Regions from separate parts of the Staphylococcus equorum genome, predicted to be linked through region 2. Evidence: riboswitches for the same ligand, from Rfam matches in the RefSeq annotation. Region 2 holds a riboswitch; each other region holds the start of a gene.
The links. A riboswitch is a leader RNA that binds a small molecule or an ion and turns the genes downstream of it on or off. The one in region 2 is predicted to bind S-adenosylmethionine.
Positions count from the first base shown of each region.

Region 1: another riboswitch for S-adenosylmethionine. It lies ahead of metX (homoserine O-acetyltransferase MetX); the one in region 2 lies ahead of PYW44_RS03165 (Na+/H+ antiporter NhaC family protein).
Region 3: another riboswitch for S-adenosylmethionine. It lies ahead of PYW44_RS01630 (MetQ/NlpA family ABC transporter substrate-binding protein); the one in region 2 lies ahead of PYW44_RS03165 (Na+/H+ antiporter NhaC family protein).

Region 1 is NZ_CP118982.1:12,844-24,180, reverse strand. Features, by position in the region: gene PYW44_RS00090 (macrolide family glycosyltransferase) at 1-1,088, shown strand, start outside; gene PYW44_RS00085 (adenylosuccinate synthase) at 1,197-2,480, opposite strand; gene dnaB (replicative DNA helicase) at 2,772-4,175, opposite strand; gene rplI (50S ribosomal protein L9) at 4,206-4,652, opposite strand; partial or broken gene PYW44_RS00070 (DHH family phosphoesterase) at 4,649-6,614, opposite strand; gene PYW44_RS00065 (DUF2232 domain-containing protein) at 6,629-7,555, opposite strand; gene metX (homoserine O-acetyltransferase MetX) at 7,865-8,833, opposite strand; SAM riboswitch class I at 8,892-8,992, opposite strand; gene PYW44_RS00055 (AzlD domain-containing protein) at 9,124-9,453, opposite strand; gene PYW44_RS00050 (AzlC family ABC transporter permease) at 9,450-10,145, opposite strand; gene serS (serine--tRNA ligase) at 10,474-11,337, opposite strand, start outside.
Region 2 is NZ_CP118982.1:700,876-712,212, forward strand. Features, by position in the region: gene PYW44_RS03145 (SulP family inorganic anion transporter) at 1-809, shown strand, start outside; gene PYW44_RS03150 (amidohydrolase) at 809-1,933, shown strand; gene PYW44_RS03155 (SDR family oxidoreductase) at 2,019-2,900, shown strand; gene PYW44_RS03160 (flavin reductase family protein) at 2,971-3,582, shown strand; SAM riboswitch class I at 3,710-3,811, shown strand; gene PYW44_RS03165 (Na+/H+ antiporter NhaC family protein) at 3,934-5,226, shown strand; gene PYW44_RS03170 (SRPBCC family protein) at 5,507-6,013, shown strand; gene PYW44_RS03175 (MurR/RpiR family transcriptional regulator) at 6,336-7,100, opposite strand; gene PYW44_RS03180 (alpha-glucoside-specific PTS transporter subunit IIBC) at 7,321-8,919, shown strand; gene PYW44_RS03185 (hypothetical protein) at 8,992-9,522, opposite strand; gene PYW44_RS03190 (bile acid:sodium symporter family protein) at 9,789-10,703, shown strand; gene PYW44_RS03195 (HAD family hydrolase) at 10,864-11,337, shown strand, end outside.
Region 3 is NZ_CP118982.1:366,748-378,084, reverse strand. Features, by position in the region: gene PYW44_RS01665 (threonine/serine exporter family protein) at 160-912, shown strand; gene PYW44_RS01660 (threonine/serine exporter family protein) at 925-1,383, shown strand; gene PYW44_RS01655 (ROK family protein) at 1,469-2,365, opposite strand; gene manA (mannose-6-phosphate isomerase, class I) at 2,475-3,410, opposite strand; gene PYW44_RS01645 (fructose-specific PTS transporter subunit EIIC) at 3,427-5,391, opposite strand; gene PYW44_RS01640 (BglG family transcription antiterminator) at 5,471-7,336, opposite strand; gene PYW44_RS01635 (lactate/malate family dehydrogenase) at 7,540-8,472, opposite strand; gene PYW44_RS01630 (MetQ/NlpA family ABC transporter substrate-binding protein) at 8,564-9,382, opposite strand; SAM riboswitch class I at 9,475-9,579, opposite strand; gene panE (2-dehydropantoate 2-reductase) at 9,885-10,802, shown strand; gene PYW44_RS01620 (tripartite tricarboxylate transporter permease) at 11,189-11,337, opposite strand, start outside.

The DNA.
Region 1 (11,337 bases), 690 kb from region 2:
ATAAATTAGCTGACACAGGTGTAGAAGTACGCACGTTACCTACTGATGCTATAGTCGACCGTTTTAGATCTTATGGCCAACATCACTTATATAACGTAATTAACGGTTTATTGAAAACTGCGGATATCATCGTGCCTCAAATTTTGGAAGAAACGAAAGATGAGCATTATGATTATATGATTCATGATTCTATGTTTAGTTGTGGCCATATCCTTGCACAAAAATTAAATATCCCTTCAATATCTTCTATTGCATCATTTGCGCATAGCAAACAAAGTTTTGATGCATTTACAGAAAAATTAACAACAATGGTTGATACCAATGAAATTAAACAAGCCGATGACACATTTAATGAATTGAAACAACATATTGAATCTACATATAACGTTGAGGTGCCTTCTCGCTTTGAAGTGATGAATAATCCTGGAGATTTCAACTTATGTTATGTAATGAAAGGTTTCCAAATGAATTATGACCTGTTTGATGCACAGCATTGTGTCTTTACTGGCCCTTCAGTCATTCAACCACAACCCTCTGGATTTATGGATGACATTGATCAGACACGACCAATCATTTACATTTCTTTAGGAACTATTTTTAATCAAAATATCGCTTTTTTCAATAAATGTTTTAAAGCATTAGCAGACATCAATGCATCGATCGTCGTTTCTATCGGTGAAACAAATCATCTGAACGATTTCGATGAGGTACCTGACAACTTTATAATTAAAGATTATGTACCACAAACTGAGTTATTACAGCATACAGCATTATTCTTAACACATGCGGGCATGAATAGTACAAACGAGGCTATGATGATGAATGTGCCAATGCTAGCCTTCCCACAGAGTGCAGACCAACCTATGGTAGCCAAACAGATAGCAGACTTAAATGTAGGTCATCACATTGATGAGGCCATTACGTCTGAACAATTAAGCTGTGCTGTATCAGAAATGTTAGAAAATCAAATGTATTATCAACGACATATCGAAAAAGTAAAAAACGTGCAATCTATCGATGTAGCGGGTTATGCATATGCAGTAGACCAAATACTCGCTTTTCGTAATAAAATTTGCCAATTCAATTAAATAACAGTTATATATAAATAAAAATACCTTGTAGACGCACCGTTAACGGTGAACTCTACAAGGTATTTTTTCATAATTAGACTGGAAGCCTAACTTGGTATTATTTTCCTACCATAAAGATTTTAATAAGTTTGTTTGATTACGGTCTGGGCCTACTGAGAAGATTGAAATCTTCACATCACATAGCTCAGAAATGCGTTCTAAATATCTACGTGCATTTAAAGGTAATTCTTCTAATGAACGACAACCCGTAATATCTTCAGTCCAACCTGGTAGTGTTTCAAAGATTGGTTTACAACGGTTTAAGTCTTTCAAGTTTGCTGGGTATTCAGTGATTTCTACACCATCTAATTCATAAGCTGTACAAATCTTCACTTCTTTAAGACCAGTCAATACATCAATAGAGTTGATTGATAAGTCTGTGATACCACTTGCACGACGAGAATGACGTAATACCACTGAGTCAAACCAACCAATACGACGTGGACGACCAGTTGTTGTACCGTATTCACGGCCAACTTCACGAATGTGGTGACCATCTTCATCGAATAGTTCAGTTGGGAATGGACCATCACCCACACGAGATGTGTATGCTTTACATACGCCAATTACTTTAGATACGAATGTTGGACCAACACCGCCACCTACAGTAACGTTACCTGCTACTGGATTACTTGAAGTTACAAATGGGTATGTACCATGGTCAAGGTCTAACATAACGCCTTGAGCACCTTCAAATAATACTTTTTCTTCTGCTACAAACGCATCATCTAATACTTTAGCTGTGTCTACTACGAAAGGTGCGATACGTTGACCTGCAGCGTAATATGTTTCAAAGATTTCATCAAAAGTTGGACATGGTTTGCCAAACATACCTTTGAAGTAATCATTTTTATATTCAATATTATTTTTTAGTAATTGTTCAAATGTTTCTTTGTCTAATAAATCTGCCACACGAATACCGATACGTTGCGCTTTATCTACATAAGCTGGGCCGATACCTTTTTTCGTTGTGCCAATTTTATTATCTCCACGGCGTTCTTCTTCATATTCATCTTGTTTTAAGTGATAAGGTAAAATAACTTGTGCACGATTAGAAATACGTAAATTATCTGTTGAAATACCTCGTTCATTTAAAGCATCTAATTCTTTTAATAGTGCAACTGGATCTACGACTACACCATTACCAATCACTGATAATTTTTCTTTATAAAAAATACCAGATGGTACTAAGTGCAATTTATAAGTTTCTCCACCAAATATAATTGTGTGGCCCGCATTATTACCGCCTGAAAAACGTGCAATAACATCTGCTTGTTCTGCTAGAAAATCCGTAATTTTACCTTTACCTTCGTCTCCCCATTGTGTCCCAACGACTACTATTGATGACATATGAGCACCTCCAAGTTTTTCTCAATTAACCAATGAGTATTCTACCAATACCACAACGATATTGCAAACAAAAATCGAACATTGATTTTTCATCATTTTTCTAATTCTCATCGATATTCAAACACCGCAATAAATACGGTAAACATAGTAATACCAATGTTTTCATTGTATTTTGCATTTAAAAAAGACACATACTTACATTAAGATTCAAGAATAAAATCCAAACAAAAACCGTACAATAAAACATAAGTTTGTATTATTGTACGGAAAAATTAATTTTAATCTTTTTTTCTAACCCATCATATCTGCATGGGCATAATCTATATCTGTAAATTTATTATATTGTTTCATAAAGTGTAGCTTCACAGTTCCTGTAGGACCGTTACGTTGTTTGGCAATAATAATTTCGATATCACCATTATCATCATTCGTTTGTGGTTCATAGTTCGTGTCGTCATCGTCTTCTTCATCTTCGCCTTGATTGTAATAATCATCACGATATAGGAAGGCAACGATATCAGCATCTTGCTCAATCGAACCAGATTCACGTATATCACTCATCATTGGTCGTTTGTCCTGACGTTGTTCAACGCCACGTGATAGCTGACTTAGTGCGATTACAGGACATTCAAGTTCTCTGGCAATGGCTTTTAATGTACGAGAAATCTCAGAAACTTCTTGTTGTCTGTTGTCTGAAAAGCGTGAACCACTACCTGAAATTAATTGTAGATAGTCGATCACTATCATGTCTAGCCCGTGTTCTTGTTTCAAGCGGCGACATTTTGAACGAATATCTGTAATACGGATACCTGGTGTATCATCAATAAATATCTTCGTACGTGATAACTTACCTACTGCAATTGTAAAACGATTCCAGTCTTCTTCAGTCATTGCACCTGTTCTTAATCGGTTGGAATCGACATTGCCCGAACTACAAATCATACGTGTCGCTAATTGGTCAGCACCCATCTCAAGCGAGAAGATACCAACTGAATAATTACTTTCATTTGTAGCTACTTTCTGCGCAATATTAAGTGCGAAGGCAGTCTTACCTACAGAAGGACGGGCAGCTAAAATAATCAAATCATTACGGTTAAACCCTGCTGTCATCTGGTCTAAATCACGATACCCTGAAGGAATACCTGGTGTCTGACCACTGTTTTGATCTAATAATTCTGCCGTCTCATATACTTCACCAAGTACGTCTCTAATGTCTTTGAATCCATCACTTTCACGTGAGGATGATAATTCTAATATACGACGTTCCGCGTCGTTCAGTATTATATCTAGTTCCAGTTCATCATTGTAACCATCATTCGCAATACTATCAGCTGTTTGTATTAATTTACGCTTGGTTGCGTGTTTAAATACAATTTCTGTATAGTACTGAATATTACGTGTGGTTGGCACATTACTAGATAATTCAGCTAGATATTGTGGACCGCCCGCTTCATTCAATCGTCCTTCTTGTGACAATTGATCCATGATTGTTACCACGTCAATATCTTTGTTGTCTTCGTTGAGGTTCATCATGGCTCTAAAGATGTGTTGATGCGCGCCTCTATAAAAGGACTCAGGAAGTAATACTTCCTGAGTTGTGTTGATCAATTCTGGATCTATGATAATGGCACCTAAGACAGACTGCTCAGCCTCATTACTGTGTGGCATTTGATTTTGTTCATACATTCCATCCATTACGATTACACCTCATATCTCAATCCGTTATTATTGTTCAACTGTGTGTACACGAATTGTACCTTCGACTTCTTTGTCTAATTTAACTGGCACGTTTGTGTAACCCAATGCATGGATACCGTTTGGTAAGTCCATTTTACGCTTATCAATCTTGATGTCATGTTGTTTTTGTAATGCTTGCGTGATTTGTTTCGTACTTACCGAACCAAATAATTTGCCGCCTTCACCTGTTTTAGCAGATACTTCGACTTCAATATTACTTAATTGTTCTTTTAATTGTTTAGCGTCTTCAATTTGTTGTTGACGCTCAGCTTCAGCTGCTTTATTTTTTTGTTCTAATTGTTTTAAGTTACCTGGTGTTGCTTCCACCGCATAATTTTTCTTTATTAAGAAGTTGTTTGCATAACCTACTGGTACGTCTTTAACTTCGCCTTTTTTACCTTTACCTTTTACATCTTGTGTGAATATTACTTTCATGAATTTTCACTCCTACTCATTTGTTCTGTTATAGCTTGTTGTAATTTTTCGATTGCTTCATCGACAGTTACATCTTTCATTTGTGTAGCTGCATTTGTTAAATGACCACCACCGCCAAGTGCTTCCATCGTTAATTGAACATTAACTGCACCAAGTGAGCGAGCAGACATACCTATGAGGTTGTCTTCTCGTCTCGCTATTACATATGAAGCCTCTACACCATCTAAACTTAACAGTTCATCGGCAGCTTGTGCAACTGTAACAGGATGATAGATTTTGTCGTTAGAACCATAGGCAATCGCTACCCCATTCTCTTGCAGTTTCACCGTTTGAATCAACTCAGTACGATTGATATACGTATCAAGATCATCTTTCAAGAAATGCTGTGTCAATATCGTATCGGCACCATGTGCACGTAAATAACTTGCGGCATCAAATGTTCTAGAGCCTGTACGCAATGTAAAGTTACGGGTATCTACGATAATACCAGCAAACATAACTGTTGATTCTAAACGTGTCAGACGTTGTTCTGTCGGTTGATACTCTAGTAATTCTGTGACAAGTTCAGCTGTCGAACTTGCGTAAGGTTCCATATATAAGCAATGGACTAGAGATAAAGCTTTCACCACGTCTATGATGATCAATCACGACTTTACGGTTTGCTTTATTTAAAATATTTTCATCAATAACCATTTCTGGTTTATGCGTATCTACGATGACTAATGTTGTCTTAGATGTCATAATATCCCACGCTTCATCTGAAGTAATGAAACGATCTTTTAGTTCTGGTTTTTCATTCACTGCATCCATAACACGACGTAACGTTGGATCGATATCTGATTCATTTAATACAATGTAGGCATCTAAATTATTCATCATTGCAAAGCGGGATACACCAATTGCTGCACCGATTGCATCTAAATCAGGACGTGTATGCCCCATAATAATTACTTTGTCGCCTTCCATCAAGATATCTTTTAAAGCATGTGAAATCACTCGTGCTCTTACACGTGTACGTTTCTCCATTGGGTCAGTCTTACCGCCATAGAAACGTACATTACCATTCATACTCTTAATCGCTACTTGGTCACCACCACGGCCGAGCGCTAAATCTAAGCCTGACTGCGAAAGTTCACCCAGGTCGATAAGATTTTCTGAGCCTTCACCGACACCAACACTTAATGTCAGTTGGGCACGATAACCGACACTCTTTTCACGGAGTTGACTTAAAATACTAAAATTAGATTCTTCGATATCTTTTAAAATACGTTGATTTAAATACGCCACAAATTGATCAGAACTATAACGTTTCAAATAAATGTTATATTCTGTCGCCCATCTACTGATTACACGTGTAACCATAGAGTTAATTTCTGATCTTTGTGTATCGTTCATATTTTGAGTAATTTCATCATAGTTATCTAAGAATAGTGTCATGATAATCGGTTTGGATTCTTCATATAATGCTTCCGTCTGAATTTCTTCTGTAATATCAAAGAAGTATAAAACATGTTCTTTTTCAGAATATCGAACGCGATAGTGATATTCATTTTCTTTAATTTCAATTTCTTGTGTTTTTTCTAATTGTTTTAAGATATTAGGATATACTTCGTTTACTGGGTCGGAAATGACATTACGGTCTAATCGTTCCGACATAAAATGGTTCATCCACTCTATGTTTTCATTTTCGTCTAAGATGATCATCCCAATAGGTAAATTCTTAATTGCGATGTTGCTACCTTCAGAAATATGACCACTCAGACCATCTACATAGCTATCTAGTTTTTGTAAAGCTTGTCTTACCAAAAATACTGTCCCTATAATTATAACCACTAAGACAATCGCAGCGATGCCTGCCATAATTTGGTTGAAAACGAACCATATTACAACAAGCGCAATTGCCGTGAGTGCCATTATGATAAATGGCAAGAGCAAGGCTTTTTTAGTGGATTGACGATTCATTTTTCCACCTCAAATCATTTTTTAATGATACGTTTTAAGTTAATACATAAATCTACAACACCCAGGAGGCTTACAATATGTGTAAGTGGCATTAGAATTGTCCCTATTGCCATTAAAATCACAGTAAGTGTGAGCGGCATTGATTTTGCCTTTCCAAAAAAGTGAATCACACTTAACCCCTGAATATACATACATAATGATAACACAATTTCGAAGTTTAATACGATACTTTGGAACGCACTCGGTTCGACAGTAAACATAACACAAAGTAGGACAATCATATACATCCATAGCAATGAACGCTTCATTTGCCACGCATATAATGGTTTGAATATTGGTGTAGCAATTTTGAATTTACGTAAAATTGGAAAAGTAACTAGTAAATTGATTAATATGAGTATAAATACTGCAATGATTACATAACTTGGTAACTGAACTGATAATTGACGGAACATTTCTTCAAACATTTGTTTATAATCTGCACCAACACCTGCATTAGAAATATAATAATTTATTTGATCTTTCACAGGTTTCATTAATGTTGTTGATGTTGGTATTTTATCAAATGTTTGTAAAGCCATAAATGCAATTAACGAGATCATACTCACGTATGTAGTTGTAATATAAAGTATACGCTCTTTAGATGTACGTTCTTTTAATAATTGGCCAACAACGAAACTCACTAAGAGTACGAGGACCATGATACTTAATACGAATATATTACCTAATAAAGTTGTTAATACAACTGTTACGACTGCTGTTAAACCAAATGATTCTACAGACTTATGCCATAAAATAATGACTGGAATTGTCGCAAACAAACTCAATACAAGCCCAAGCGGTGGTAATATATGTAAAGCTAAAGCTACTATGACTAGCGTGATTATACTAAGTATAGTTGCCTTAGGATATATTTTTGAAAACAAATTCGCCACTCCCATACTATTTTTGACTATAACTTTTATTTTAACCTCTTTAAAACTTTTATACAATTATTGCCAACTCATTTCTATAGAAGTTAAACATACACTACACATTCAACTATTTGAAGATAAACTAATATTCACCCTTTCAGTTGATATTTGATACAGGAACACTCCTTACTACTACATAAAATCACAGGTATTTCCTTGCATTTTCCCATAAAAAATAGGACATACAGTAGCAGTCAGTCTACCTTGTATATCCCACCTGATTATTCTGATTCTACTCTGTCGTCCTAAATTTAATATTCTATAATAAAGTCACTCTCATTTACGCTTGATTTTATACACCTTTAAGAAATGGTATAAATTAGGTGCCCAATCATTAAAATTAACTAAAAATCCATCATGCCCTACATTGTCAGGTACAAAGAAATGTTTATGATATTTAAAGCGTTGCCCAACTGCATAAACAAGATCATCAGGATAAAGTAAGTCGTCGGCAAAGCCCATCGTCATCATCTTAGTATCTAGTTTACTGAACACTTCGTCCACGTCATCACGGCCTCTATCCACATCGTGACTGTCTAAGACGTCAAGCAGTGTTAGATAACATGAATAACTAAAGTGCTTCATAAACTTATCACCTTGGTGCCTTTGATATGCAACTACTTGATCTGGCGAGAAGCGTTGTTCATAACTTTTAGACGAACGGTATGTTAAGAAACCGAGCTGTCTTGCGATACTCATACCTTGCTCATGGTCTAAATGAATCGCTTGTCTCGCAATTTCATTAAATGCACGGCTATATGAAGATGTTCTCTGTGTAGCAGCAAGTATAACTGCTTTATCAACATCAAATTTACGGTTATATAATAACTCTACTGCCTGCATGCCACCTAAAGAGCCACCTATGAGTATATTAATACGTTCAAATCTTAAGTGCTCAATACCTAATTCAATTGCACGCACTATATCACGCAAAGTTAGTTGTTCTGGAAAGTCTTCATCAGTAAGTGCTGAACTAGAACCAAATGGACTACCAATTACATTAAAAGTTAAAAACTGATAATCGTTAATTGGCATATAACCACCATCAATAATGCCTCTCCACCATCCAGGTTGTTCACTTGTACCATACGTTAAGTGATTTCCTGTCAAAGCATGACACACGACCACAAGAGGTTGACCTTTCAATCCAACATGTTCGTAACGTAATTTTAAGTTTGAGATTGTTTCTCCTGACTCTGTTGTAAATGGTCCTAATTCTAATGTATCAACCGTATAATTCGTCATGATTTACCTCCTACTTAGTAAAAAAACTCCTCACTATAATAAGTAAGAAGTTGAAAATTACTTATCATTCGACTATATCGTTGGTTTTAGCACCGTACTTTATTCAGCCGGTTGCTGAAGCATCATTGGGCCAAATCCCTTAGCTTCTCGAAATAAGATTTAATTTTAATTGTATTGCACTACATTACTACTATTGATGTTCCTACAATCAATTTATTTTTTGGAAAATGTCGGAATTTTCTAATTATTGTTATTCTAACGGATAAAACGATTTACATCAATGAAATAAATTAAAACACCCATCTTAATGCAGCCATAATAATAATGCCACCTACGATTGTAATAGTTAAACTACGTGTGATAACTGCAATCACTACTGTAGGGACCATCGTAATTAAAAATGGCACATTAATGCTATACCCCATCATTCCATCTTGTTGTTCAATCAAACCGTCAATAACTAAAGCAGTAAATAGCGTAATTGGTATAAACGACAACCATTTTACAACTCTTTCAGATAGTTTAATTTTAGATATAAGTAAAAACGGTATTATCCGTGTAAACCACGTCACAATACCACAAAGCAAAATAATGATAAGCATGTGCGTCGTTGTTGTCATCGTTCCATCACCACCCCAAGCCCAGCTGCTATCGTAGAAGCAAGTATAATTGCCATATAGGATGGCATAAAGAGACTTAAAAGAAGCATCATCACGATTACAGTAATAATCAATACAAAATACGTCTTAATGCGAGAGCGTTGAACTGATTCAAACTGTGATACAGCTAAAAAGATAAACATCGCTGCAATAGCGAAATCTAAACCTAACGTCTCTGGGTTGTTTATGTATTTTCCAAAAATAGCGCCCATAACACATGCAAATGTCCAAAACAAATAAGCTGTGATATTTAAACCGTGTAACCAACGATCATTAATTTTTTCTCCTTTAAGGTGTGGTGTAATTGCTACACCAAACGTTTCATCTGTAATGAGCGTTGAAAGCCCTATTCGATTTAATAAACCGTATGATTGATAACTCGGTGCAAGTGTCATACTCAGTAAAAACATTCTGGAATTAACGATAAATGCTGTTAACACAATCGCAGAAATCGGCGTACCGGCGATGACTAGTGCACAAATAATGAATTGTGCAGCACCAGCATACACGAGTAAACAGAGTAAGATAATTTCAAGCAAACTAAATCCTGAGGCTACAGCTACAATTCCAAAAGACAACCCTACCCCAGCGTACCCTAATAATGTAGGAACACATTCTTTCACACCTTGCTTAAAAGTTACATGTGCTTCCATTACCTCACTCCTTTCATTTTTAATTTTTAAAAACAATAGATTAAGTTTAATATAAAGCAGGAGTTTCATTCAATGACTTTATACTTCTGTTTGTGTGACGGAAGACAACCCTCAGTTTAAATGTGTTGTTATAAAAAGGTTTTTGATGTGTCAGAATTTTATGAAATATTTTAGACTTACCTGTTGTTTTCCGTATAAAAAACCATTGAGGTCACTTATATAATTTTATAAATTACGTTATTTTTACCCCTCCCCTACCCCACCACGATATAAATAAAGAGCGTAGCAAATGCCTTTGCTACGCTCTTTTAGCCATGCTTGTTTAATTTTATTTTACAGGACGGATTTCTGTTTTACCGCCCATAAACGGAACTAAAGCATCTGGTATTGTAATAGAACCATCTGCGTTTTGATAGTTTTCAACGATTGCTGCAAATGTACGTCCAACTGCTAACCCACTACCATTTAGTGTATGCACTAATTCTGGTTTAGCATTTTTATCACGTTTGAAACGGATATTCGCACGACGCGCTTGGAAGTCAGTTATATTTGAACATGAACTAATTTCCTTATAATCATTATAGCTTGGTAACCAAACTTCTAAATCATATGTTTTGCTAGCTCCAAATCCAATGTCACCTGTACACAGATTCACACGACGATAAGGTAGCACAAGTTCTTCTAAAATCGCTTCTGCATGATTTGTCATTTCTTCAAGCGCATCCCAAGAATCTTCTGGTTTTTCAAAACGAACCATTTCAACTTTGTCGAATTGATGTAATCGAATCAGACCTCTTGTATCACGTCCAGCTGAACCCGCTTCACTACGATAACATGCTGATTGTGCTGTGAATTTAGCAGGTAAGACATCAGGACCTATAATTTCATTACGATAATAATTCGTTAGTGGTACTTCAGCTGTTGGAATTGTGTACAGCCCTTCTTTTTCAATTTTAAATAAATCTTCTTCAAATTTAGGTAATTGACCCGTACCATACATTGAATCTGCATTTACTAACTGTGGTACCATCATTTCTGTATAACCATGTTGTGTTGTATGTTTCGTTACCATGTAGTTCATTAATGCTCTTTCTAATTGAGCACCCTCACCAGTTAAGAAGACAAATCTCGCACCTGATACCTTAGCACCACGTTCAAAGTTAGCCATATTTAAATCTTCTACAAGATCCCA
Region 2 (11,337 bases):
TTGGTTTTATGAATGCATTAGGTTTATTATTGTTTACATCCCAATTAAAGCATATATTTAATATTTCAGCTTCGACATATGCGTTTGCAATAGCTTCATTCTTTATTATTTGGCTTGCAGGGCAATATATCAAACTTATACCAGCACCTTTAATAGCAATTATTATATTGACGCTACTTGCGGGAGTGATTAAGCCAAACATTCAATATGTTTCTGATATGGCTTCAATACATATAAAAATGCCAATACCTTCCATACCAAATGAAATGAGTGATTTGAATATAGTGATGGTTGCATTACTTTATGGTGTAGCAATGGCTATCGTAGCCGTAATCCAAACGACGTTAACAGCACAAATGGTTGATGTTGTAACTTCGACAACTAGTGATAAGAATAAGGAATCTATTGGTCAAGGCATTGCAAACTTTATCGTTGGCTTGTTTGGAGGTTTTGGCGGTAGCGCACTTGTTGGACAATCGCGCTTTAACATAGCTATGGGTGCAAATTCGAGAGTGTCTACTTTCATCACAGGCAGTTTTTTATTGATTTGTTTATTTATATTTGGAGAAATTATCGGACGAATACCTATGGCAGTGTTAGCTACTGTGTTGATCACAATTTCACTTGGTACATTTGATAGACGAACGGTGCCATTCATTCGCAAAGCACCTTTGTTAAATAGTACTTTAATTATATCTACTGTATTGCTTATTTTAATTACGAATAACCTTGCATTAGGCGTCGTTGTTGTAACGATAAGTTATTACATGATTTTCCGTTTTATTAATAAGAAAGGACGTGACATATAATGCCACAATATGAAGATTACGTGAATTGGAGAAGAACTTTACATCAATACCCTGAACTTTCAGATGCTGAATATGAGACGACAAAAAGATTGAAACGAATATTAGAAGCGTATGATATTAAAATAATTGATTTACCATTAGAGACTGGTTTAGTTGCTGAAGTAGGACAAGGTGAAACATTCGTAGCTGTAAGAACAGACATTGATGCTTTGCCTATTCATGAGCAAGTGGTACATGAATTCACTTCAACAAATAAAGGCGTTATGCATGCATGTGGACATGATATACACATGGCCAGTATTTTAGCCGTAGCAACAAGACTTAAAGACATTGAAAGCCAATTAAAAGGGCGTGTCCGCATTATTTTTCAACCTGCAGAAGAACTGGGTTATGGTGCACTACATATCACTGAATCAGGAGCGATTGATGGTGCAAAAGCTGTGTTAGGCTATCACAATTATCCGTCGTTAGACGTGGGTGAATTTGCAGTGAAACCTGGTGTAATTACGTCATCTGTAGATCGTTTTGAATTTAAAATAAAAGGCACAGGCGCGCATGCTGCTAAACCAGAACAGGGTAATGATCCTGTCATCGTTCTAGGACAATTAATTAACAGTGTTCAATCGATTGTGAGTAGAAATCTATCTGCTTTTGATAGCGCAGTTGTAACTATAGGTGAAGTATCTAGTGGAAATACATGGAATGTCATCGCTGATCAGGCATATGTCCAAGGTACTGTGAGAAGCTTTGATGAAGATAAACGTGTTTATATTGAAGAACGACTTAGAGCAATTGGAAGTGGGCTTGCAGAAGCGTTTGATGTCGAAATAGAAACACTATATCATCGTTTACCAGGCGCCGTTAAAAACGATGAGAAATTAACGGATGACGCTATCGAAGTAGCGAAACAAGTTGGATATAATGTAGAAGTTATGGATAAACCTTTAACAATTGGGGAAGACTTTTCTGGTTTTTCAAATAAATATCCAAGCGTCTTTGCATTTATTGGGTCGAATAGTGAATATGATTTACATCACCCTAAGTATGACCCAGATGAACGTATTCTAGAAAAAGTACCTGAGTATTTTGTTACATTTGTGCAAAAATTATTGAACGAAGTATAAGTTGCCAAACACTTTATATATGTATTAACTCCTATAAAATTTGGGTAATGTAAAGATATAATAATTATTGAAGGAGTGTTGTATTATGGCAGCCCAAGATCCAAGAACAAAATTTTCAAATGCAGATTTTCCAAAACAAGAACAAGCGGTTCCTGGTTTACAAAAAGAATTAGAACCTAAACCAGATTGTGGGGAAACTTCATATATTGGTTATGGCAGATTAACAAATTATAAAATGTTGGTGACGGGTGGAGATTCTGCCATTGGAAGAGCAGCAGCTATAGCGTATGCAAAAGAAGGCGCAGATGTAGCGATAAATTATCTTCCTGAAGAACAAGCAGACGCCGAAGAAGTACAAAAAGTGATTGAAGCAGCAGGTAGAAAAGCTGTTTTAATACCAGGAGATCTCCGAAATGAACAATTTAACTATGATTTAGTAGAGCAAGCTTATAATGCACTAGGCGGTTTAGACAATGTAACCCTTGTAGCAGGACATCAACAATACAGAGATGATTTAAAAAGTTTTGATACAGCTTCATTTACTCAAACATTTGAAACGAACGTTTATCCTATATTTTGGACAGTTCAAAAAGCACTAGATTATTTACAACCGGGTGCTACAATTACGACGACTTCATCAGTGCAAGGATATAATCCAAATCCAATTTTACATGATTATGCAGCCTCAAAAGCAGCAATCATTTCATTAACTAAAAGTTTATCTGAAGAATTAGGTGCTAAAGGTATTCGTGTGAATTGTGTAGCACCTGGGCCGTTTTGGTCTCCTTTACAAATATCTGGTGGCCAGCCACAATCTAAAATACCTACATTTGGTCAAAAAGAAGTATTAGGTAGAGCAGGACAACCTGTTGAACTTTCAGGAGTGTATGTACATTTAGCTGCCGAAGAATCGAGTTATACGACTGGGCAAGTTTATGGTGTAACAGGCGGAACTCAGTTAGACTAATGATATCAAAAGTTAGAAATCTCTATGAGATTATCTAGCTTTTATTTTTTGAAAGGTATGATAATACAATATGAAACAATTTAAAGCAGATACACTCTCTAAAAAACAAAATTATAAATTACTGAGTGGGAGTATTATTCCAAGACCGATTGCATTTGTTACTTCTCAAGACAAGTCAGGTCATTTAAATGCAGCGCCATTCAGTTTCTTTAATATAGTGAATAGCGCACCGCCAATGATTATGATTTCTACTGTACGCTCAGAAGGTAAACGAAAAGACACGTCAGTCAATATTGAAGAAACCGAAGAATTTGTCGTTCATATTACTGATGAAACCATAGTTGAAGAAGTTAATAAAACGGCAGCACCAATAGAACGTACAAGTAATGAGCTAGAAAGAACAAATTTAACATGTATTGAATCAGAACTTATTTCTGTGCCAGGGATACAACAAGCAAAAATCCGTATGGAATGTAAATTAAACAGAATTATTCCATTAGGGGATCCACAAGAAGGTTCTGATTTAATTATTGGTGAAGTCGTTATGTTCCATATCGATGATGATGTATACTTTGAAGACAGTAAAATTGATGCCCAAGCGTTAACAGCTATTTCTCGCTTAGCTAGCAATGACTATGCATCTTTAGGAGAAACATTTACGATTGTGCGACCTACTGAATAAGGGTGTTACACTTGTTGAAAATATCGTATGGTTGCAAAGTAATGTTGACAAACGTGCTTTAACGTATTAAGCTAAATCAGTATTTCACGAATTACAGTTAAAATATACTGTAATAAAACAATTTAATAACTTATCTAGAGAAGTGGAGGGACTGGCCCGTCGATGCTTCGGCAACATGATGATGCGTGTGCCAATTCCAGTAGCATAGATGTATGCTAGAAGATAAGAACGAAGACACAACGTTTACTCTTTTCTTCAATAGAAAAGAGTTTTTTTATTTTCAAAAAGAAACACAAAGAAATAGCGGGGAATAAATTTCACGCTTTTACCCTTATAGAAAGTTGGTTTTGTATGGAGAAGACAAAGAAAGGTAATGCTTGGGCATTGATTCCATTGCTCGTATTTGTAGGTTTATTTTTAGGTGTAGGTATTGGTACAGGAGATTTTTCAACAATGCCTTTAAATGTAGCTATTTTAGTAGCATCTATTGTAGCTTTGATTTTAAATAGAAAAGAAACGTTTCATAAAAAAGTGGAAGTCTTCACAAAAGGCGCGGGTCATTCAAATATTATTTTAATGATGCTCATCTTTATACTGGCTGGTGCCTTCTCTCAAACTACTGAAGACATGGGCGGCGTACAATCTACAGTTAATTTAGGACTGTCACTTATTCCAGAGAATTTAATTATCGTAGGCTTATTTATTATTTGTATGTTTGTTTCGCTTTCAATGGGTACATCTGTAGGTACAGTAGCAGCTATAGCGCCTGTTGGATTTGGATTGAGTCAAGCAACAGACGTCTCAGCAGCTATTACAATGGCTACAGTTGTAGGTGGTGCAATGTTTGGCGATAATCTATCAATGATTTCAGATACAACAATCGCTGCCGTACGTACTCAAAAGACAAAAATGAGTGATAAATTTAAAGTGAATATTAAAATTGTGTTGCCAGGTGCTATATTTACGATTATAGCTTTGTGGTTTTTAACAAATGGAGCACAAATTGATGCAAGTAAAAGTTATGATTATAATATTATCAAAGTCTTACCTTATTTAATGGTACTAATATTAGCATTAATTGGTATTAATGTAATTATTGTACTTATCGGTGGTATCGCATTATCAGCAATAATCGGCCTTATAGATGGATCATTTGGTTGGACAGGCTTATTAGAGTCCATTTCAAAAGGTATTATTGGTATGGAAGATATTGCGATGATTGCCTTACTTATCGGAGGCCTCGTAGCGCTTATTCAACATAACGGCGGTATCACATGGTTACTTCACTTTGTTCGTAATAGAGTGAAATCGAAACGTGGCGCAGAATTAGGTATAGCTGGGTTAGTCAGTGCAGCGGATATTTCAACAGCGAATAATACGATATCGATACTGATGTCTGGCCCATTAGCAAAAGAAATTTCAGAAGAATATGATATAGATCCAAGAAAATCGGCAAGTATTTTGGATATGTTTGCGAGTTGTTTCCAAGGTCTCTTACCTTATAGCCCGCAGTTAATTGCAGCAGCAGGCGTGGCGTCTATATCGCCATTTGAGTTATTACCCTACTCTATTTATCCAATGATTTTGGGCGTTTGTGGTTTGATTGCAATCTTCTTTAACTTACCAAGATTAAATAAGAAATAAGGCGTTAAAAGGGAAGGCGAATCAGTGCAGTGTTTGTATCTGATGAACCTCCCTTTTTATTATGCTTTGATATACAGTAAGTTTATAAAAAGTACTTAAATACATGTTTTTGCGAAAGTGACGTTTAAAATTTTGACGTTTACTGACTATTGACGATAAAATATAGAAGTTGAACGTTTTAAAGTAAAGACTAGAACATTTTATGATTCATAGGATTATTGTTTAGAAGTCTTGTAGAATAGGTTAGAATAGAATTAAGAGTGAAAGTAGGTGAACAATCGTGGGTAAATATAATGTTGAAAATGAATACGTTGAGATACGACTTGAACGACTATTTAAAGTTGAACCAGAATTATTATATCAAGCATGGACAGATCAACGTTTTCTTAAACAATGGTTTATGACAACAGATAGAACAAATAAATCAATTCATATTAACGCTGAACAAAATGGAAGTTATGAAATTGTTGACGTTCGTAAAGGGAAAGAAAATGTAGTAAAAGGTTCTTTTATTACGTTAACGCCATATGAATATATCGTCATGACAATTGGTATGCCAGAGTTAAGTGATTCTGAAGATACCATTGAAATTGAAATATTCGAAAGAGAAGCGGGCATCGCTCAAATGATTTTTAATTATAAAGCTTTTGTGCCAAAAGAACGTAGATATACAATACTGGAATATAAGCAGAAGAAAAAAGAATATCATGATTCTACTGCGCATGGTTTCGAAATATTATTTGATAAATTACAAGTGGTATTAGAAGAATTTGAATCAGACCTTTAATATTTAATAAGATATTTTGAATATAAACTGTTAGCAAAGTTTTAGCTTTGTTGACAGTTTTTTTACGTTTTCCACCAAGTATAATATCTACTTTACAATAAATGTTTCATACTTACTTGTAGGGCACAAATCCTAGCTTGTAAATTTTACCTCGTATTGTTCCTACAAATGTCCCATATGAAATCAGGTTGGAAATACCATAAGGTAAATTGAAATTACCCCAATCCATAAGTATATGCTAATGGATTAGGGTAAGGGTTTTTGAACATAGAGATGTGTAGTTATATTTCAAAAGTAAGCTCAGGATAAAGGAGGTGAATTATTACGATATAATTTCACCTTTTTCTATGCGCTCATTAAATTTACGCAATAATGTTTCGAAAAATATGTGATAACTTATAAAGCTTGAATAATCTATACCGTCAGCAAGATAAAATGTGTTACTAGAAACATAAATATTATAATTAGCTTTTTGAGCAAGTGTATTATCATTTAAAGTAGTAATGGAGAAAAAATATTTTTGACGTAACTGTAATAAGTTGGTGATATCTGATAATTGATGAGATTCACCAGAAAGAGAAATAATGAAGAAAATATCTGTAGGTGTAGTTCTATTAAGTACCATTTTAAATTCGTGTACATCATGTAATACAATAATATTTTTATGAATTGTTAACAAAATACGTTGCGCTTCTTGGGCTACATTCATTTGCGCGACACCTGTTCCATACAAATAGACGGTCTCTGCTTCGTTGATTTTATCAGTGACAAGATTATAATCGATACGTTCTAAATATGTAAAAGTATTTTCGACGTCTTGTTTGAATCCTTCGATAGAGTCGGAAGGGAGATTATGAGATTTTTCAGTTTCAAACTTTAAGTAAGATTTAAAGTCACTATAACCATCAAAACCTAATTTACGCGTAAAACGATGAATAGTTGCATTTGAAGCATGTGTAAATTCTGCTAAGTCTTGAATTTTCATGGTTTTACATTCTGTCGTATGTGTATTGATAAAATGAGCAATATGTAAGTCATTCTCATTTAATTTATTAAAGTTATTATTAACGCGTTCATCTAAAAACAATATGATAACCTCGCACTTCATGAAAATATTTTTAAGTTTTGGAAATATAATCTGATTATACAAAACTATTCGTAATGTAGTCAAACCATTGCTTATGTGTAAGCGTTTCCTTTAGTATTGAGATAGGATTTGAAACAAACGTATCTAAAAATGATAAATTTACATATAAGTATTTGAATGTAAGTTATCTAAATTTAATAGTATTTGGGGGTATATTTCTATGAACGCAATTAAACGATTTGGGAGTGCGATGATAGTTCCAGTATTGATGTTTGCTTTCTTCGGTATTGTTTTAGGGTTTGCTACATTATTTAAAAATCCTGCAATAATGGGAAGTATTGCAGAAGATGGGACGACTTGGTTTAGAATATGGTCCGTAATAGAATCTGGTGGTTGGGTAATATTCGATCACATGGAAATTGTATTTGCTGTCGGGTTGCCACTTTCTTTAGCTAAAAAAGCACCTGGTCATGCTGCACTAGCAGCGTTAATGGGTTATCTAATGTTTAATACATTTATTAACGCTATTCTCACGCAATGGCCACATACATTTGGAGCTAATTTGGAAAAAGGTGTCGAGAATGTTACTGGACTCAAAGCAATTGCTGGGATCGAAACGTTAGATACCAATATTTTAGGTGGTATCATAATTTCTAGCATTGTGACATGGATACATAATAGGTTCTATAGTAAGAAACTGCCTGAAATGTTAGGTGTGTTCCAAGGGTTAACATTTGTAGTAACGATTTCGTTTTTTGTTATGTTACCTATTGCATTAATAACATGTATTGTTTGGCCTACGATTCAAGGTGGCATTTCTTCATTGCAAGGATTTATCATAGGATCAGGTTACATTGGAGTATGGCTATATCACTTCTTAGAAAGAGTGCTTATTCCAACTGGTTTACATCACTTTATTTATGCACCAATTGAAGTAGGCCCGGTAGTGGTAAACCACGGATTAAAAGCAGAATGGTTTGCGCATGTAAATGAATTTGCGACGAGTACAAAGCCATTGAAAGAACAATTTCCTTATGGATTTATGTTACAAGGTAATGGTAAAGTATTTGGTTCGATAGGTATTGCATTAGCAATGTATTCAACAACACCTAAAGAGAATAAGAAAAAAATTGCAGCGTTACTTATCCCAGCTACATTAACTGCTGTAGTTGTAGGTATTACAGAGCCATTAGAATTTACATTCTTATTTATTGCACCTTATTTATTTGTATTGCACGCATTATTAGCTGCAACAATGGATACACTTATGTATGGATTTGGCCTCGTAGGTAACTTTGGTGGCGGTCTATTAGACTTCTTTGCTACGAATTGGATACCTTTAGCACAAAATCATTGGTTAACATATGTAATTCAAATCATTATTGGTCTTGTATTTACAGCTATTTATTATTTCTTATTCAGATTCTTAATTTTAAAATTCAATATTCCACTTCCTGGTCGCAAGAAAGACGAAGAAGACGTGAAGTTGTATAGTAAAAATGATTATAAGAGTAAAAAAGGTAGTGATGACAAAGCAAACACAACATCTACTGGTAATGAATTCGAAGATAAAGCAAATTATTATTTAGAAGGCCTTGGCGGTAAAGAAAACATCAAGGACGTAACAAATTGTACGACACGCTTAAGATTAACAGTGAATGATATAGATAAAGTAGAAGATAGTGGTTATTTCACGCATAATCAAATGGCACACGGATTAGTTAAAAGTGGTAAAAATGTCCAAGTCGTTGTTGGTATGTCAGTACCACAAGTAAGAGAAGCTTTTGAAAACATCGTTAACGAAGAAGAGCAAGATTAAATAAATAATAAAAAATAAGCACAGCCCGTATGGAACGGTTCCATACGGGCTGTGTTTCATTATATAAACGAATTACGAAATCCTAGCTTTACTCATTAATCGTGGTTGGTATATTGCACCAAGTACATCAATGTTATGAGTAGCAACCATTTGGATGAGTTTCGCGAAAACTTTAGGAGAACAAGAAACATTTATTTTATCTCTATTGAAGGTATATGTAATATGCTCCGTTTGATTGATTAAGTTCAAAATATCAATAACTTTATCTTTGACAAAAGCGTCGTAAAGCCCATCGATAGTCAGTTCAAAACGTTTAGAAGATAACAATAAATGATCAAGATCTAATAACTTTTCAGAATGATTACTTTCTATAATTTGATAAATTAAATAATTATGAAAGCTAAGAAAACTAATAATATATGGTAACTGGTATTTTGGTAAGTTGACCTTTAATGCATACAAGTTATTTTCTTTGAAAATTGAAAACTTGAATGAGTTGCAAAAATTAATTTGCTTACATAATTTAGTTAAATTTTTTCGTGTGGCGCGTTTGTTAAGTCCACCTATATTTAACACAAAAGTTTTCGTTCTATCTAAAAACATATTATACCTCCATATCTATATAAAGTGTCATATGGATATTAATCATAATATTCTTTACACTTAAAATTATACAAGTTTTTATTTCTATTAAATTGTACCACTCTTTTAAAATGTTGGCACTAGGTCTTTAGAACGAAGTTAGAAATTATTTTTGAATTTGATATTATTGTATTTATAAAAGTTGGAATATTTTGAAAATTCAGTTGTATAGGCGTTTAAAGTATGATACATTTTTCTTTATTAATACATAGAGGAAGTGTTTAGAGATGTTATCAAAAGTGAGTCGGTTTGCAACAAACACATTCTTGATATGGATGTTAATCGCTGCAATAATTGGATTTATTTTTCCAACTCAGTTAGCTACGTTAAGTGGTTGGGTACCATATTTACTTGGTATCGTAATGTTGGGTATGGGGTTAACCATTGATCCTAAAGATTTTAAAATTGTATTTCAATCGCCTAAGTGCGTAATAATTGGTGTGGTTTTACAATATACAATTATGCCTTTAGCAGCCTATTTAATTGCTAAATTATTTCAATTACCACCAGAAATTGCAATTGGTGTGATATTAGTTGGGTGTTGTCCAGGGGGAACATCAAGTAACGTTATGAGTTATTTAGCAAATGCAAATGTTGCGTTGTCTGTAGCTATTACAAGTGTCTCTACGTTACTTGCACCGTTCTTAACGCCAGCATTAATTTATTTATTCGCACATGAATGGTTACAAGTCTCATTTATGAGTATGTTTTGGTCAGTTGTGCAAGTGATACTTATCCCTATTGCGATTGGTTTTATATTACAAAAAGTATTTAAAAAATTCGCTGATAAGTCTGCAACTGCATTGCCAATCGTTTCTGTAATTGCTATTTCCCTCATACTCGCTTCAGTAGTAGGTGGGAGTAAATCACAAATACTAGAAACAGGAGTGCTTATTTTTGCAGTAGTCATATTACATAACATTGTTGGTTATGTAGTTGGATATACATTAGCAAATATATTTAAACTGGAACGCGCTGATAAAAAAGCTGTTTCGATTGAAGTTGGAATGCAAAATTCAGGGTTAGCAGTAACATTGGCTACCGTACATTTTAGTCCTTTATCGGCAGTACCAGGAGCAGTATTTAGTTTGGTACACAATATTACCGGACCGATTTTAGCAAAATATTGGAATAAACGATAATACACTAGAAGCATATATAATAAGCTCACTTCAAATTTGGAGTGAGCTTTTAATTGGGATATTACCATTTTAAAACCGAAAATACATATTTCAAAATTAAAATATGATAAGCTAGCATTAATATAATTTAACAAAACAAGTGGACAGAGGAGGATATATGATGTATAGAGCAGTCGTATTCGATTTTGATGGCACGATTATTGATACAGAAAGACATCTATTTGAAATCATTAATAAACACTTAAAAAAACATAATTTAACTGAAATAACATTGGGTTTTTATCGTCAATCTATTGGGGGAGCCGCAACGGATTTACATCATTATTTAGAAGGTCAATTAGGCAAAGAAAATAAGCATGAAATTTATGTTGAACACAATAACACGAGCGTTGATTTGCCAATCATTGATGCAATGAAACAGTTAATGGATTATTGCAAAAAATGTCATATACCAATGGCGATTGCGACGAGTAGCTATAGAGCTGATATCAAACCAGCATTTGAAAGTCTAGGATTAAGCAATTATATCGATATCGTTGTAGGTCGAGAAGATGTTGAAGCGGTTAAACCAAGCCCTGAACCATACCTCACTGCTGTTCAAAAACTTAATTACAATCCAGGAAATTGTTTAGCG
Region 3 (11,337 bases), 330 kb from region 2:
ACTGCGCGCTATTATTCCGTCACACAAACCGAAGACTCCTGCGTGTGTAAATTTTATATTTCAACTCCTATATTCTATTAATAAAGGTATTTACCTTTGTGTTTGTTAATTAATATTGGGATAATAACACTAATTGTTCAATAAGTTGGAGGTGCATGTTTGGATAATCAAAAAGATCAAATAACCATGAATGTCATATTACTTACCGGTAAAATACTTTTATCTTCTGGCGCTGAAGTATCGCGTGTTGAAGATACTATGCGTCGCATAGCAATTTGTATGGGCTATTACAATAGCCAAGGATATGTCATAAATGTGTTTATCAATTTTTCACTTAGTGAGGAACACGATACGCGCATTTTACGTATTAATAAAAATATCACCAACTTATTGAAAATATTTCAAGTTAACGCAATTTCACGAAAACTCACGAGTAATCAATTGTCTATAGAAGAAGCTTATGACCTTTTAAAAAATATAGAACGTACATCAGTAACTATTCCATTGTGGAAGAAAGGTATAGCAGCCGGCATTATCTCATTGAGCTTTTTATATTTACAAAATGGTACATGGCCAGATGCACTTACCGCAATCATAGCTGGTGCTACAGGATTTTTAATCGTAGAGTATATGCATAGTAAGTCACTGACTATGTTTATACCTGAATTTGTAGCTTCTTTTGTAATAGGAACAATTGTTATATTTGGGTCTAAATTATTCAATGTTGATAATATGTTTGGACCTGCCATGCTTGCTTCAGTTATGCCAATTGTTCCTGGCGTGTTAATAACAACCGCAATACAAGATTTATTTGGACGTCACATGCTTATGTTTACAGCAAAATTTTTGGAAGCATTAGTTATTGCTTTTGCGATTGGTTCAGGCATAGCAATTGCGTATTCACTATTTTAAGGGGGATTCTTCATGACTATTTTAATTACATTCTTATGCAGTTTCAGCGCCTCTTATTTCTTCAACGTGATTTACGATTCGCATAAAAAGGTATTTCTTCCCGCCGGATTTGCTGGAGCCATGGGTTATATCGTCCATTTTATTTTAAGCGAGCATGGACAAATGGATACAATATACACAAGTTTATTAGGTAGTTTAACACTAGGTTTAATCAGCCATACTATGAGTCGAATATATAAAGCGCCTGTTGTATTGTTTATGATTCCTGGTATTATTCCACTTGTTCCAGGAAGCATTGCTTTCAGTGCGACACAACAGCTCGTTACGCTTAATTTTACTGACGCAACTAACACATTTATTCGTGCTATTTTGATAGCAGGTGCGATTGCTTTAGGTTTGTTGATTTCAGATCAATTATCTAAAACTTTGAACATACGAAAATACTTAGCTATTAAAAGAAATAAACTTTAAAAAGACTACACACTATTGTTATACATTTCAAAGAGGTTTATAAAAACGTTATTTGATAGTAATACAATATATGTGTAGTCTTTTATTATGATTCATTCACAAAATATAAACCCGTTAATACATTAGCTTCTAAATCACTTACTTTAATACTAATGGGACTATTTCGTACTAAATGATGTTCTTTTACATAGGTTTCTATACTTTCTTTATAAGGCAATGGACTTTGCGTCACGCCGCCGCCTAATACAATATGATAAATATTAAATACACTAAATAAATTTGTACACAGTTGTTGAGTTAAGTTTAAAACTTCCTCAATCATATGAGTTATTGTTTTGTCTTTACCTTGAACATACATTTCAATGGCTTCTTTTGTACTCACTTCTCTTTTTAGAATCCCACTCGCTTTTCTGCTAATCGCTAATCCAGAAATCTCATTTTCAACACAGCCATATTGCTTACAGACAGGACATTGGTAACTACTATCGCTTTTAATTACTGTATGGCCAATCTCACCAAAGTTCCCGTCAATGCCAGAGATTAATTGTCCCTGTTTCATATAAGCCATGCCAACGCCTGTGCTAATCGTTAAATAAATGAAATCCTCAGTTTGTGCTTTTATATACTGATGTTCTGCTAAAATTGCAGCATCCGTATCATTAACAAATCGTGGCTTAAATTCACTATTCTGTGTTATATAAGTACCCGCATTAAATCCATTATATTTTTGCAAATTGGGAGGATTTAAAAATAAGCCTTGATTATAATCACAAGGACCTGGCATCGCAATATTTAACGAAGTTTTATCGACATTTTCGAAATTCTCTACATAGTCATTCGCCAGGTTTATAATTTCTTCAAATTCCTTTTCGGGCACATCTTTATCCGTTTTAAATTTTTGACTCGCTACGATTTCTAAGTCTTCATTGATAAGGCCCACAATCGTTTTAGTTCCTCCAATATCAACACAAATTTTCAACATCAGGCACCAACTCCATCATTTATTAGTTTATCTTAATTATGTATAAAAAGAGGCACAGACAAAACTAATTTGCCTTGTGACAAATCAAATTCATCTTGCCTCTCCTTATTTATACATGACTGACAATCATCGTCATGTCACCATTAAATTTTATCTCTGTATCTTCTGTTGTCAGTATAAAGTGCGTACCTTTGTTTAAACTATAGTCGCTTCCATCTACAGTAATTTGTCCGCTACCTTCAACAATTGAAACAAGACAGTAGTCATGCGGTTTTCTATAATTTAAGTTACCAGCGATCACCCAACGTTCAACTGTGAAAAAATCATTAGACACAAATTGTGTGTACTGCTGCCCTTGGATATTTTCATGTATTGGCGTCGTGTTAGGTGAATCTTCTGAAAGATGAATTACAGCTTTACTCTGTTCTAAGTGCAAATCACGTTTATTTCCATCTTTATCTACACGATCATAATCGTATATTCTATATGTCGTATCCGAAGATTGTTGCGTTTCTAAAATCATAATACCTTTTCCTATTGCGTGTACTGTTCCAGCTGGTACATAGAAGAAATCTCCTGCTTGTACTTTTACTGTTTTAAAAAGTGTATCAAATTGTTGTCGATCAATCATTTCGTTTAATTCATCCTGATTTTTAGCGTTCACATCATAAATAATCTCTGCATCTTCTTGTGCATCTAGAATATACCAACACTCTGTTTTGCCATATTCACCTTCATATTTTTGTGCGTATTCATCATTTGGATGGACTTGAATTGATAATTTATCGTTTGCATCTAATATTTTCGTTAATAAAGGGAATTTAGTATCACCAGTTTCACCAAATAATGCTTTATCTTCATTCCATACTGCTTCTAATGTTTTACCTTTATGTTTACCATTCTCAATTATATTCGGTCCATTAGGATGTGCTGATATCCCCCAACATTCACCCGTATATTCATTAGGAATATCATAATTGAATGATTTTAAAGCCGTACCACCCCAGATACGTTCTTGAAAAACAGGTTGTAAGAATAATGGCATATGCTCATACCTCCAATTATATTTCTTTTAGTATATCGTATATTTGTTCTATATGTGTTGCATCGATTAAACTCTGACGGATATTATCATCCATTAGCGCTCTAGATAAACGCTGTAACAATTTCAAGTGCGTATCATTACTATCACTTGGTACTGCAATTAAGAAAACAATTTTTGGCAATGTGCCATCTAAGCTATCCCAATTCACGCCTTGCTTATTATTCATAACTGCTACGATTGGTTTTTTCACTGCATCTGACTTGGCATGAGGTATTGCCACATTCATGCCTATAGCCGTTGTCGACTCCATTTCTCGTTTTAAGACGTCTGCTTTCAGTTTTTCCGTATCTGTAATGTAATCATATTTATCTAATTGATCTACAAGATGTTCAATTGCTTCGTCTCTTGTCAATTTCTTCTCTGATATTTCAATTACCTCTTGCTGAAATACTTCAATCTCATCATCTGTTGTTGATTGTTTATCTTCTTTTTCTTCAGCGCTATTTTGCGCAGTTACTTCTGAATCATTCTGACTTTGTTCTGTCATTCCTGCTTCTGAATGCGCTGCATCTCCAGCTATTGCTGGTGTTTTTCTTCTTAGTGTTAACACTGAGAACATTGTCACAACACTACCTACAATCACTGCTATAAAGAACCAGAGCACTTGGTCAATACCACCAAGCACAACTACGATAGGTCCACCGTGTGCTACTCTGTCACCTACGCCACCAATTGCTGCAATTGCCGCTGCAATCATAGCACCTATCATATTAGAAGGTATAATACGTAAGGGATCTTGAGCAGCAAAAGGAATCGCACCTTCCGTTATACCAAATAATCCCATTGTAAATGAAGCTTTACCCATTTCTACTTCACCTTTATTAAACTTGCGTTTGTTGATAAATGTTGCAAGACCTAGACCAATAGGTGGTGTACATACTGCAACAGCAACCATACCCATAACTGCATAATTTCCTTCAGCAATCAATGCTGAACCAAATAGAAATGCTACTTTATTTACTGGTCCACCCATATCAAAAGCAATCATTGCGCCAATAATCAACGCTAAAATTACGATATTTGTTCCTTGCATCCCTTTCAACCATGTCGTTAAGCCTTCAAAAATACTAGCAATCGGTGCGCCAATTAAGAAAATAAAAATGAGCCCTACGATAAGTGAAGATATTATCGGTATAATGATAATCGGCATAATTGGAGCCATTGCTTTTGGTATTTTAATATTTTTTATCCATTTTGCAATATAACCTGCTATGAAACCTGCTACGATACCGCCTAAAAAACCTGCACCTGCGTCACTACCATAAAAACTACCATCAGCAGCTATCGCACCACCAATCATCCCTGGCACAAGCCCCGGTTTATCTGCAATGCTTACAGCAATATAACCTGCCAAGATAGGAACCATAAAGCTAAATGCTAAATTACCGATATTTTCAATTGATTTCCAAAATGAATCTTCCGGTATTACTAACCCTTCAGGTGTGGCTTTGCCTCCTAAAGTCAATGCAATTGCCATCAATAGTCCACCAACAACGATAAATGGAACCATAAATGAAACACCATTCATCAAATGTTGGTATATCATTTGCATGCCACTTTTTTGCTCCTCATCATCTTGATTAGAAGCACCTGTCGCATTAGCTTCATGATGTATGTGTGCATCTTTATCGATAATACGTTGAATGAGTTCTTGTGGTTTATGAATACCTTCTCGAACACTTTCATTGATTAATAATTTCCCATCAAATCGAGATAAATCTACTTGGCGATCTGCGGCAATAATAATCCCATCCGCTTCTCTAATTTCTTTCGATGTCAAAACATTTTCAGCACCAACGCCTCCCTGCGTCTCTACTTTAATGTCTATACCCATTTCTTTACCTGCTTGCTCTAGTTTCTCTTGAGCCATATACGTGTGTGCTATCCCATTTGGACACGATGTTATCGCTAATATTTTCATAACGTTCATCCTCCTTACTTTTAATTGTAAACGCATTCATGAATAAATAAAAAAGAATAATTGCCGTTAGTAGTGGCAATTATTCTTTCACTAACTGAATTACTTTATCCCTTAAAATTTGATCTTCAAGCACTAACAACTGATCTACATCATTTTCAGTTAAATTGGCTATCGTATGAATAATCTTTTTCATAGCTGGAATATCTTGTTCTGCTATTGCTAAGAAAAAGACTAATTTCGCTCGATTTTGTTTCCAGCCAAAACCCTGCATGTTTTTAAAAATCACCACGTGTGATTTCAGTACCTTTTCAGGATCGCCGTGAGGAATACTAATCCCATTTCCTATAAAAGTAGAAGAAAATTTTTCTCTTTCCAAAGAACTTTGGATATATTTTTCGCTAACTGAGTGGTTGTCACCAAAAATAATTTGCGCCTGTTCAAACACATAGGATGCTTCTGTTAGCTCTTGCTTGTCTGAGTGCACATCAAATTGAATGGCTGCTAATTCATCCTGATTTAGCACAGGATTTTGCTTATGGCGTATAAATGATTGAATTTTATTAGCATCTTCATTGGAAAATAATGGAGAAACCTCCATTACTTGTAATGTATCTGGCACCTGAAATTTATCTATAAAATGCGTCGTAATCAAAGCATCGACACCTGAAAAATCATACTGTGACACATTTTCTAATTTCAATGTATCTATCACGTGTATCCTATCATCTAAATTTGCTATTTTAGCTTCCAATAAACTTGAAATACCCAAACCATAGTAGCAAGTAATTACGATATTAAAACGATTTTTTTCATTACGATCTATTGATGATTGAAAATGTAATGCCAAAAATGCAATTTCATCTTCTACTAGATTTATTTTTGCGTCTTTAGACAAATGATTTACTGTTTCATATAATGTGTTAAAAACAAAAGGATAATGTTTTTTTATATCTTCAGTTAATGGATTGTTAATATAGACATTTTTAGCAATACGTAAGTAGGTTCTACTAAAATGTGAATAAACATTGTCACGTAATGCTTTATCTTTAGTAAAATTCACTCCAACACTTTTTTCCATTTGATATATCATTCTATCGATATAACTTTTAACGAACACTTTTTCTAAGCCTAAATCGTATTTATTAAAATAGTAACTAATAAAAAATGAAAACAATTTAGCAGTTTCATCACTTAGACCATATGCTAATTTACGATTTATTTCGTCTATGCAATGCTGTGCTATAATTTGTGATTCTTCATCTACAACCCACGAAGCGTCATTGTCATTGTTTCTTTTAAAGATAATAATAAGATGTATGAGCAATTGTCGAATTCGAATATCGGAAGTTTGTATTTGGTAATCACTTAAGTTATTTTTAATAATTTGAAATATCATTTGGATATGTGCTTCCGGTATTTCATTTAGAATGAATTGCTCTACAGTCTGGTGTTTTGTAGAGAGCTGATTTAAATGGAGAATCGCATTTCTTATATTCATTTCGTTACCATTAACTGTAATACCTTTTTTCTTAGAAATATTTACATTAATATCAAATGAGGTACACCATGATTGTATTCTCTTTAAATAGTCATTTACTTCTGATCTTGTTAAGCCAAAGTCATTTTCCAATTGATCAACAGTCATGGGTTGTTGATGCATTAGCAATTGGTACCCTATTTTCAACAGTATTTCACTTTCTTTATTCGTATATGCTGTAACGATTTCTGCTAATTGTTCCACGCTATATAAGGTACGGTTCATTTTATAACCTCGACCCTTTACACTAACAATGAGTTCTTTCACTAACTCACTATTAATATATTTAATATCACTTCGTACAGTTCTGTTGGAAACATTCAAGTAGTTCGCTATTTCGTTTGCACTTAAATAATCATTACTATTATTTAATATTAAACGAATAAGTTTAGCATGTCTTTCTTGCATTTCTGCACCGCACTTTCCACATTCTTACACACCTTATTAGTAAGCGTTACCTATAATATCAAATACATTGTAGCTATAACTCATTATATAAGCAAGGAGTTCACTGTTTATTTAACATCACCTTAATTTCTGCTATAAATGCTTATTTTAAATAAAAAAAGAGATAGCAACTGAATTTTTCATTCGTTACTATCTCTCAATTATTAATTTGTTACTTTACTAATTGTTTGTTTTATATATCGATGCGCCTCTTTGAGTTGCGCAATTTCTGTTGGACTAAGTTGAATTTCAAACCTCTGTTTAATACCTTCACGTCCCACTAATGTAGGTAGGCTAAAGGCACTCTCATTCAAACCATATTCATTACTTATTGAAGTTAACGGCATGATGCTCTGCTGGTTTAATGCAATTGCTTGTATTAAATAATTAACTACTTTCGATATCGCTACATTTGTCCATCCTTTTTTATAAAACACATCCATAGATACCTGATCTATTTCTGAAGTTATGCGCGTTTTATCGATAGGTGGAGTATCCGTCAATTGTTGAAATTCATCTAATGTCATGCCATAAATTCTAACTTTACTCCATACAGGAACTGCATGTTGCCCGTGTTCTCCAATCACAAACGCTTCAACATTCTTAGGGTCAACTTGGTAATATGACGCAATCAATGTTTTAAATCGAGATGTTTCCAAAGATGTACCAGTACCAATTATTTTATGTGAAGGGTACTGAGATGCATTGCTCATATAAGTAATTGTATCTACTGGATTGGAAACTAAAATAACAATCGCATCTTGTGTCACTCGATTAATTTGTTTCATGACTCCTTCAATCATAATTCGATTACCTTTCGCAAGCAATACCCGGTCACCCTCATTAGGATCTGTTGGCACACTTGCTGTAATTACAATGAATGAGGCATCGGTTAAATCCTCGTAATTGCCCTCGCGAATATTGATGTGGGTTGAATTAGGTAAACCTTGCGTGTGCAAATGATCCAGTGCTTCACCACTTGCTCTTTCTGTATCTGTATCAATTAATACAATATCTGAGAATAAATTTAAATTTTGGACGTCTGTAAGTACTTGGCTTCCTACTTTACCAAGCCCAATGATTCCTATTTTGGACATTTTATCCCCGCCTTATTTATAGAATATTAATATATGGTACTTTTAATTACTATATAAAATGTAACCAATTTATTGTGTTATCTATGACAACCTATTTTTCATAAGGAATGACGTCTTGACCGTATTCTTTTTTAATAAAGTCTTGTGTATCTTTTGATTGTAGTACTTTAATTAACGTTTGATATTTTTTATCATCTTTATGGCCTTTTTGAACGGCGACTATATTTGCAAATGGTGATGATTTATCCTCAACTGCAATCGAATCTTTATGTGGTGTTAGTCCATTATCGATAGCATAGTTGGAATTCATAATAACTGCCGCGCCTTCTTTGCTGTTATATGTTTTTGGTAAAAATTCAGCACCTTGTTTGTTATTGAATTTTAAATCCTTTTTATTTTCTACAATATCTTCAAATTTTGCATCTTCAATATTTACACCTTTTTTAATTTTAATTAAACCTTTATCAACAAAAAATGATAAGAAGCGTCCTTCTTCAGCAGGATTGTTCGATACATAAATTGTTGAGCCTTTAGGGATATCATTAATATCTTTATATTTTTTACTGTACACACCCATTGGCGTAGTTAAGACTTTTCCTACTTCTTCAATATTATAGTTATGATCTTCTTTTTCAGCTTTTAGATAAGGCACGTGTTGGAAAAAGTTTGCATCTACATCGCCTTTATCTAATAATTTATTAGGCACTTTATAGTCATTCACTGTCTTAATTTCTAATTCATAACCTTCTTCTTTCATTGCTTTTTTAGCGTGTTTTAGCACTTCGCCATGTGGTGCAGGAGACGTTGCTATCGTGATTTTTTTATCCTCACCTTCACCCTTTGAATTTCCGCACGCTGCTAATATAACTGCTAATACTAATAACGAAACTAAACTTGTAACCCTTTTCATCAAATCTCTCCTTATAATTTGTTTTAATTTACGACTAAAGCTATGTATAAAAAAATACTTTCTCTTGGTTTTCAAGAGAAAGTATCCACCTTCCCTCATCTTTGAAAGTAAAATTACTTTCTGTGAATTAGCACCATTTCAAAAACGACGGTTGCTGGGCTTCATAGGGCACATCCCTCCACCACTCTAGATAAGAGTAAATCATATGTATTTGATTGTTTTAATCCTAGCATCGCACTCATGATTAGTCAATAAGTTTTTAGAAAATTCTAAATCATTTGTTTTCATAAATATTTCCACTTCGTTCCATGTGAAACAATAATCATTCTGATAGTTAACTTTATAATTTGAGAAGCTAAAGAAAAAATAACACCTTAATTTAATATATACATCTACAATAATAATATAAAATATATATATATATATGCGTAATAATTTTATGAAGTGGTATATATATATTAACAAGTTAGAAATAATACATAACACGAGGAGTTGCATAATAATGAGAATTTTAGTCTTAGGAGCAGGTGGTATCGGGGGCTACTTTGGTGGTCGCTTAGCTGAAGGTGGTCAAAACGTTACATTTCTAGTACGTTCAAAAAGAAAATCATATCTAGAGCGTAATGGTCTATCTATTCATAGCGAAAAGGGTGACTATCACTTTAACCCTCAACTTATTACAAGAAAAGACCGTGTGAAACCATTCGATATAGTGCTCTTGTCTTCTAAGTCTTATCATTTAGAACATGCGCTTGAAGATTTAACACCATTTGTTAACGGTAATACAGTGATTATTCCATTACTTAATGGAATCGCACATCTACCAAAGTTACAATCAACTTTCGGTGAAAATAAAATTATGGGTGGTTATTGCGTTATTGAAACGACTTTAAACCCCGTTGGTGAAATCGTTCATACAAGTCCTTTTGACAAACTCTTTTTTGGTGAATTAAATGGTGATCAAAGTGAACGTGCTGAACAAATTGCTCAAGCTTTTTCAAATACCAAAGCTGAATTTATTTTAAGTTCAAATATCCAGCAAGGTATGTGGCATAAATATTTAATGATCACTGTACTATCAAGTCTTACTACACTCATGCATGCACCAATTGGACCAATTCGTGATAGCGTGGGAGGCGTTGATTTTATTGAGTCACTATACAATGAAATCGCTTCAATTATGCGTACACATAATGCGCCGATTTCGGATAATATCGTCGATCAATATATGAAATCACTGCCGAAATTATCCTATCACTTCAAGACTTCTATGCAACGAGATATGGAAAAAGGATTAAATATTGAAGCAGATCATTTACAAGGTTATTTATTAAATTTAGCAGCATCATACCAATTAAATGCACCTCTGCTAACTACTGTTTATCAAAACCAAAAAGTATATAAGGAAATGCTTCAATAATAACTATTTAAAATCTTTGTTTATAGAACTTAATGAGCAGTTGCATAGTGCCGACAAAGTCTTCAACTTTGTCGGCACTTTTTAGTACACACTTACAGCAGGCATGACTCATCCTATAGTATTCGGCTAGTACTTTTCCCGCCGGAGTCGGCACAAATCACTGCCTTGATTCATTGAAGGAACTAAAATATAGGACAACAAATATATAAATGAATTAGCGAAAAAGAATTCTTCCATTTCCTTGTAAATTTAGTAAAGAAATTGATAAACAAAGATTATCTCAAGGAAAAACATCTATAAAAAATAAACCAAATGCTTTTATAGCACTTGGTTTATCTACGTTTTGAAACCTCTCATGACATAACATAATGAGTAGATTTATTATGTTATTTTTTCACTTTCATTCTTTTAAATCCTTTTATAATCAGTGGATAGAACAGCGCTAGAATAGTCATCAATGTTAACACGAGACTAATTGGGGATGCCAAAAAGATATCTGCTACATTGTTATTACTCACTATTAAGCTTTTACGAA